DNA from 2 places in the Streptomyces sp. NPDC050674 genome. Region 1 is predicted to be linked to the other one. Evidence: riboswitches for the same ligand, from Rfam matches in the RefSeq annotation. Region 1 holds a riboswitch; the other holds the start of a gene.
What was found. A riboswitch is a leader RNA that binds a small molecule or an ion and turns the genes downstream of it on or off. The one in region 1 is predicted to bind S-adenosylmethionine.
Positions count from the first base shown of each region.

Region 2: it holds a riboswitch for S-adenosylmethionine, as region 1 does, so the genes downstream of both, thrC (threonine synthase) here and AB0I06_RS19270 (aminotransferase class V-fold PLP-dependent enzyme) in region 1, are expected to answer to the same signal.

Region 1 covers NZ_JBFAIG010000011.1:7,207-10,607, reverse strand. Annotated here, with positions in the region: gene AB0I06_RS19275 (Lrp/AsnC ligand binding domain-containing protein) at 1-188, shown strand, start outside; gene AB0I06_RS19270 (aminotransferase class V-fold PLP-dependent enzyme) at 249-1,631, opposite strand; SAM riboswitch class IV at 1,814-1,930, opposite strand; gene trpD (anthranilate phosphoribosyltransferase) at 2,006-3,070, opposite strand; gene AB0I06_RS19260 (cytochrome bc complex cytochrome b subunit) at 3,205-3,401, opposite strand, start outside.
Region 2 covers NZ_JBFAIG010000010.1:120,693-124,093, forward strand. Annotated here, with positions in the region: gene AB0I06_RS18415 (MoaD/ThiS family protein) at 286-561, opposite strand; gene thrC (threonine synthase) at 688-1,974, opposite strand; SAM riboswitch class I at 1,990-2,145, opposite strand; gene AB0I06_RS18425 (glucosyl-3-phosphoglycerate synthase) at 2,302-3,246, shown strand; gene AB0I06_RS18430 (trehalose-6-phosphate synthase) at 3,319-3,401, shown strand, end outside.

The DNA.
Region 1 (3,401 bases):
TCTCCGTCACGGGCACCTACGACCTGATCGCGATGGTCCGGGTCAAGGAGCACGAGGACCTGGCGGAGGTCATCCCGGGCCGGATCAGCAAGATCAGCGGGGTGGAGGGGACGGATACGCACGTGGCGTTCCGCACCTACTCGCAGCACGACCTGGAAGCGGCGTTCTCGATCGGCCTGGACAACTGAGGCCGCCCTGTCCGCCCTGCGGATGATCGTCCAGGGCGGACAGGGCGGCCGACCGCCGGCTCAGGCGGAGGTGTCCGGCACGCAGCGGCCGTCCTCGGTGCGGTAGGTCCACTTCGCCCCGTCCGCCACCAGCTCCCTGACCGCGCGCACGAACCGCTCCACGTGCTCGTCCGGCGTGCCCGCGCCGAAGCTGACCCGGATGGCGTTCAGCGACTTCTCCCCGGGCGCGGCCTCCGGCGACCCGCACTCCCCCTGCGACCGGGGGTCGCTGCCGAGCAGCGTGCGCACCAGCGGGTGGGCGCAGAACAGCCCGTCGCGCACGCCGATGCCGTACTCCGCGGACAGGGCGGCGGCGAAGTGGGAGCTGTTCCAGCCCTCGACGACGAAGGAGAGCACCCCGACCCGCGGCGCGTCGTCCCCGAAGAGGGACAGGAACCGCACCTCGGGCACGTCGGCGAGACCCTCCCGTACCGCGCGGACCAGGTACCGCTCACGGGCCACCAGGGTGTCGAAGCCGGCCTCGGTCAGCGCCTTGCAGGCCGAGGCCAGGGCGTAGGCGCCGATGACGTTGGGCGAACCCGCCTCGTGGCGGGCGGCGCTGTCGTGCCACTCCACGTCCACTCCCCCGTCCTCGCGCCGGGTGACCTTGCGGCTGGCGCCGCCGCCCGCGAGGTACGGCTCGGCCGTGCGCAGCCAGTCGGACCGCCCGGCCAGCACGCCCGAGCCGAAGGGCGCGTACAGCTTGTGCCCGGAGAAGGCGACCCAGTCGACGTCCAGATCGGCGACGGACACCGGGTGGTGGGGGGCCAGCTGGGCGGCGTCCAGCACGATCCGCGCACCGTGGGCGTGCGCGGCCGCGGCGAGTTCCCGCACCGGCCACAGCTCGCCGGTGACGTTGGAGGCGCCGGTGATGCAGACCAGGGCCGGCCCGTGGCCCCCCTCGGTCGACACCGTCCGGCCGGCCAGGGCGCGGTTCAGGCTCTCGACGGCCGCACCGGGGCTGCGCGGCGCGTCGAGGAAGGTGACGCGGGCGTCGCGCCAGGGCAGCAGGGAGGCGTGGTGCTCGGTCTCGAAGACGAAGACCTGGCAGTCGGCGGGGAGCGCGGCGGCGAGGAGGTTGAGCGAGTCGGTGGTGGAGCGGGTGAAGACCACCTGGTCGCCTTCCCGGCAGTCCAGGAACTCCGCGACGGTCCGGCGGGCGTTCTCGAACAGGTCGGTCGACAGCTGCGAGAGGTACCCGGCCCCGCGGTGCACGCTGCCGTAGTACGGCGCGTAGGCGGCGACGTCGTCCCAGACCCGCTGGAGCGCCGGGGCGCTGGCGGCGTAGTCGAGGGCGGCGTAGGTGACCTCGCCGCCGGTCACGAGCGGCACGGTGACGTCCCGGCCCAGAACGGGCAGCGGGGCACAAATGGACGGAGCGGCGGCAACGGTGGAGACGGACATGGGTGAACTCCCGTGAAGGCAGGTGGAATCCGCCCGCGAGCCGGTACGGCTGCCAGCGGGGGGGGTGAAGGAAAGAGGGATGCGGAGGCGGGGCTCTGCGGCCCTATCGCATTCGCTGATTCACGGGAGAACTCCTCGACGACCAGGACCCCTGGCCCCACACTTCTCAAAAGCGTGCGAGGGGTCCGCGCTTGCCGCAGACCTCGCTGCCTGCGGCCTGGTCTTCACCCGGGGCACCCCGCCACGGACGGAGGGTTGCCGGACAGTCGGCCGGGGCCTCATGACTGTCACTCATGACCTGCTCAGGAACGTACGCGAAAAGATCGGCGTCCCGCAACCCGAGTCCGGATCGCGGGACGCCGTACGGACATCCGCTACTTGTTGCTCGCGGCCACCCAGCGCTCCAGGGTGCGCTTCGCCGCGCCCGAGTCGATCGACTCGGCCGCCTTCACCATCCCGGCGCGGATCTGCTCGGCCAGCGGGGCCTGTGTGGGCTCCAGGGCCACCAGCGCCGCCGCCGAGTTCAGCACCACCGCGTCCCGCACCGGCCCGGTCTCCCCGTCCAGCAGCCGCCGCGCGACCTCCGCGTTGTAGGAGGCGTCAGCGCCGCGCAGGGCCTCCACGGGGACCAGGTCGAGGCCCACGTCACGCGGGTCGAAGGCCTCCTCGGTCACCTTGCCCCCGCGCACGATCCACACCCGGGACGTGGCCGTGGTGGTGAGCTCGTCCAGGCCGTCGTCGCCCCGGAAGACCAGGGACGAGTTGCCGCGCTCGGCGAAGACGCCCGCGACGATCGGCGCCATGCGGGGGTCCGCCACACCGACGGCCTGGGCGCGGACCCGGGCCGGGTTGGTCAGCGGGCCGAGGGCGTTGAACACCGTGCGGATGCCCAACTGGCCGCGCGCCGCGCCCGCGTGCCGCAGCGCCGGGTGGAACTTCACCGCGAAGCAGAAGGTGATCCCGGCCTCGTCGGCGACCTCCGCGACCCGGTGCAGCGGCAGTTCCAGGTTGACCCCGAGCTTCTCCAGCACGTCGGAGGCCCCGGACGCCGAGGACGCGGCCCGGTTGCCGTGCTTGACGACCTTCGCGCCGGTGCCCGCGACGACGATGGAGGACATCGTGGAGATGTTGACCGTCTTCGCGCCGTCACCGCCGGTGCCGACGATGTCGACCGTCGCCCCGGGCACCTCGATCACGTTGGCGTGCTCGTACATCGTGCGGACCAGACCGTTGATCTCCTCGACGGTCTCGCCCTTGGCGCGCAGGGCGACGACGAACCCGGCGATCTGCGCCTCGGTCGCCTCGCCGCGCATGATCCGGTCCATCGCCCAAGCGGTGTCGTCCGCGCTCAGGTGCCTGCCGTCCAGCAGGCCGTTCAGCAGCAGGGGCCAGGAGCGGCCCGCCGCGGTGTCGCCTCCAGCGGGGGTCACAGCGCTCATAAGCCGCTCCAGGGTCAGGCGTCCCGCACTGCGGGACGAGAGTCTCAACGGGTCCACCCTATCCAGGCCCGGGCACGCGAAGGGCCCCGTCCGAACACCGGACGGGGCCCTTCAGTGGCGTGGCGAAGCAGTGATCAGTGGTGGCCGTGGCCGCTCGTGATCTCCCGGTACTCCTCGACGGTGGGCTTCGGGATCTGGGCGCCCTCTCCGTAGTAGGCGTCGCTGAGCTTGGCGCGCAGCTTCTCGGAGCCCTTCACCTTGCGCTCGACACCGTTCTCGTCGACCGTCGGGCCGATCTCGGCCGGCTTGTACTGCTCGTGCGCCGTGAGCG
Region 2 (3,401 bases), on a different contig from region 1:
GGACGCGCAGGATCCGGAATGTAGGGAGAATTCGCCCGAATTCGGGTCAAGTCGGGCCACACAAAAAGAACAAAAGCCGCGAAAGACGCGCACACTTTGGCTACATCTTGTCGGGCTCGCGGCAGGAATTCAGGATTCCGATCAAGGGATCGGGATCGCGTTCCCCAACTGTACCCCGCTCAACCACACAGAATTGCCCCTTCCGCTTCTCTCACGGAAGGGGCAATTCGATGAACTCTGGGTGACGGCCGTTACCGAAGGTAATAATCGGGCCGTCCGACCGGTTCAGCCGCCGGCGACGGCGGGAATGATCGACACTCCGGCACCGTCGGGCGTGGCCGTCTCCAGCCCCTGCTCGAACCGCACGTCGTCGTCGTTCACGTAGACGTTGACGAACCGGCGCAGCTTGCCCTGGTCGTCCAGCACGCGGGCGGCGATCCCGGTGTGGTTCTTCTCCAGATCGGCGATGACCTCACCGAGGTTCGCCCCCTCGGCGGCGACCTCGGCCTGCCCGCCGGTGTAGGTACGCAGGATGGTGGGGATGCGGACGGTGACGCTCATCGGACATGTCCTCCGGTTCTTTGTGAGCTACGGCTGGGGCGCGCCCTCAGGGGCGCGGGGCTGTCTCGATCTGCGGCTCCGCCGCGTGGGCGCGACCGGCCCCCACCGGCCCGCAGCGAACGACGGTCAGACGAGGCCCGCTTCCCGGAACGACTCCAGGCTGGGACGAATGGTCGCGGTCAGCCCCGTCCCCGCCACCGCGTCCAGCGTCTTGAGACCGTCCCCGGTGTTGAGCACCACCGTCGTCTTCGACGGATCCAGCAGCCCGCTCTCGATCAGCTTCTTGGTGACACCCACCGTCACCCCACCGGCGGTCTCCGCGAAGATCCCCTCGGTCCGCGCGAGCAGCTTGATCGCCTCGACGACCTGCTCGTCGTCCACGTCCTCCACCGCACCACCGGTCCGCCGCGCGATGTCCAGCACGTAGGGCCCGTCCGCCGGATTGCCGATGGCCAGGGACTTGGCGATGGTGTCCGGCTTCTGCGGGCGCACCACGTCGTGCCCGGCCTTGAACGCCGTGGACACCGGCGAACAGCCGAGCGCCTGCGCGCCGAAGATCTTGTACGGCTTGTCCTCGACCAGACCGAGCTTGATCAGCTCCTGGAGCCCCTTGTCGATCTTCGTCAGCTGCGAGCCGGAGGCGATCGGCACCACGAGCTGGTCCGGCAGCTGCCAGCCGAGCTGCTCGCAGATCTCGTACGCCAGCGTCTTGGAGCCCTCGGCGTAGTACGGCCGCAGGTTGACGTTGACGAAGCCCCAGCCCTCGCCGGCCGGGTCGCCGATCAGCTCGGAGCAGAAGCGGTTCACGTCGTCGTAGTTGCCCTCGATGCCCACGAGCTCGCCGCCGTAGACCGCCGCCATGACGACCTTGCCCTGCTCCAGGTCGTGCGGGATGAACACGCAGGAGCGGAAGCCGGCGCGGGCCGCGGCGGCGCCCACCGCACCGGCGAGGTTGCCGGTGGAGGAGCAGGAGAGGGTGGTGAAGCCGAAGGCGCGGGCGGCCTCCAGGGCCTGGGCGACGACCCGGTCCTTGAAGGAGTGCGTCGGGTTGCCGGAGTCGTCCTTGACGAAGAGCTTGCCGGCGTCGACGCCCAGCGCGCGGGCGAGGTTGTCGGCCTTGACGAGCTTGGTCCAGCCCGGGTTGATGTTCGGCTTGTCCGCCACGTCGGCCGGGACCGGCAGCAGCGGGGCGTAGCGCCAGATGTTCGCGGGACCCGCTTCGATGCGCTTGCGGAGCTCTTCGGTGTCGTAGGCCGAGAAGTCGTAGGCGATCTCCAGCGGGCCGAAACACTCCTCGCAGGCGAAGACCGGGCCGAGGGGCACGCGGTGACCGCACTCGCGGCAGCTCAGCGCGGCGGCGGGACCGAGGTCTACGGTGGAGTCAGTGGTGCTTGCAACAGTCTGCACAGCCATGTGAGGCGAGGCCCTTCCTCATCTTCCTCACGACGCGTTTCGCCGTGAGACGGATTTGGCACCTTCCCTAGCCGGGAGCCTCGCGACGCGGTCGACAGTGACCTACGAGTACCGACTGGAGGGTTGCCGGGGCTTCATCGGGCCGTTTCCCTCTGCCCCTCTGGATGAGCTGTATGTGGTTGTAGGCGGCGGGTGACCCCCGGACATGCGATGGTCATCCGCGTTGTTCAAGACTGTAACCGACGACCAGGACAGTTGAGATAGCCGTCCGAACCGCGAGATGGATCACAACCCGTCCCGCCGAGAGTACGCAGAGGAGCCGCCACGGTGCTGGAAGAAGTCGAGCGCTGGCTGAGCACCCGTTCCTGGTCCGCGAACGATCGTCCGCTCCACCAGATCCTGGCCGCCAAGCAGCGCACGGGCCAGACGGTCAGCGTGGTGCTGCCCGCGCTCAACGAGGAGGCGACGGTCGGTGACATCGTCGCCGTCATCCGCCATGACCTGATGCGGCAGGTCCCGCTCGTCGACGAGCTGGTGGTCGTCGACTCGGGCTCCACCGACCGCACGTCCGAGGTGGCCGCCGCCGCGGGCGCGCGGGTGGTGCACCGGGACGCGATACTCCCGCGCCTGCCCGCCGTGCCCGGCAAGGGCGAGGTGCTGTGGCGCTCGCTGCTGGTCACCCGCGGGGACGTCGTCTGCTTCGTCGACGCGGACCTGAGGGACTTCTCGTCCGACTTCGTCTCCGGGATCGTCGGCCCGCTGCTCACCGAGCCGGACGTGGCCCTGGTGAAGGCCATGTACGACCGTCCGCTGGACGGCGCCTCCGGGCAGGGCGGCCGGGTCACCGAGCTGATGGCGCGCCCGTTGCTCAACATGCACTGGCCGCAGCTGGCCGGCTTCGTGCAGCCGCTCGGCGGCGAGTACGCGGCCCGCCGCTCCCTGCTGGAGCAGCTGCCCTTCCCCGTCGGCTACGGCGTGGAGCTGGGCATGCTGGTCGACGCCCTGCACCTGGCGGGCCTGGACGCCCTCGCCCAGGTGGACGTGGGGGTGCGCAAGCACCGGCACCAGGACGGGCAGGCGCTGGGCCGGATGGCCGCCGCGATCTACCGCACGGCCCAGCTGCGGCTGGCCCGCGGGCATCTGATCCGGCCGTCCCTGACGCAGTTCGAGCGGAGCCGGGACGGCTTCGCGCCGCGCACCTACTCCGTGGACACCGAGGAGCGTCCGCCCATGGTGGAGATCGCCGAGTACCGGGCGCGCAGTGCGGCCTGACCGGGCCGTTTTCGGCCGGGCCCGGAAGATCCGTACGTTTGAGCGTTTCCGGGCCGGGCTAGGTTGAGGTCTATGGCTTCAACGTACGGTGCTGCGCAGGTGCTGGTGGCCTCCAACCGGGGTCCCGTCTCGTACACGGTGGGTGAGGACGGTTC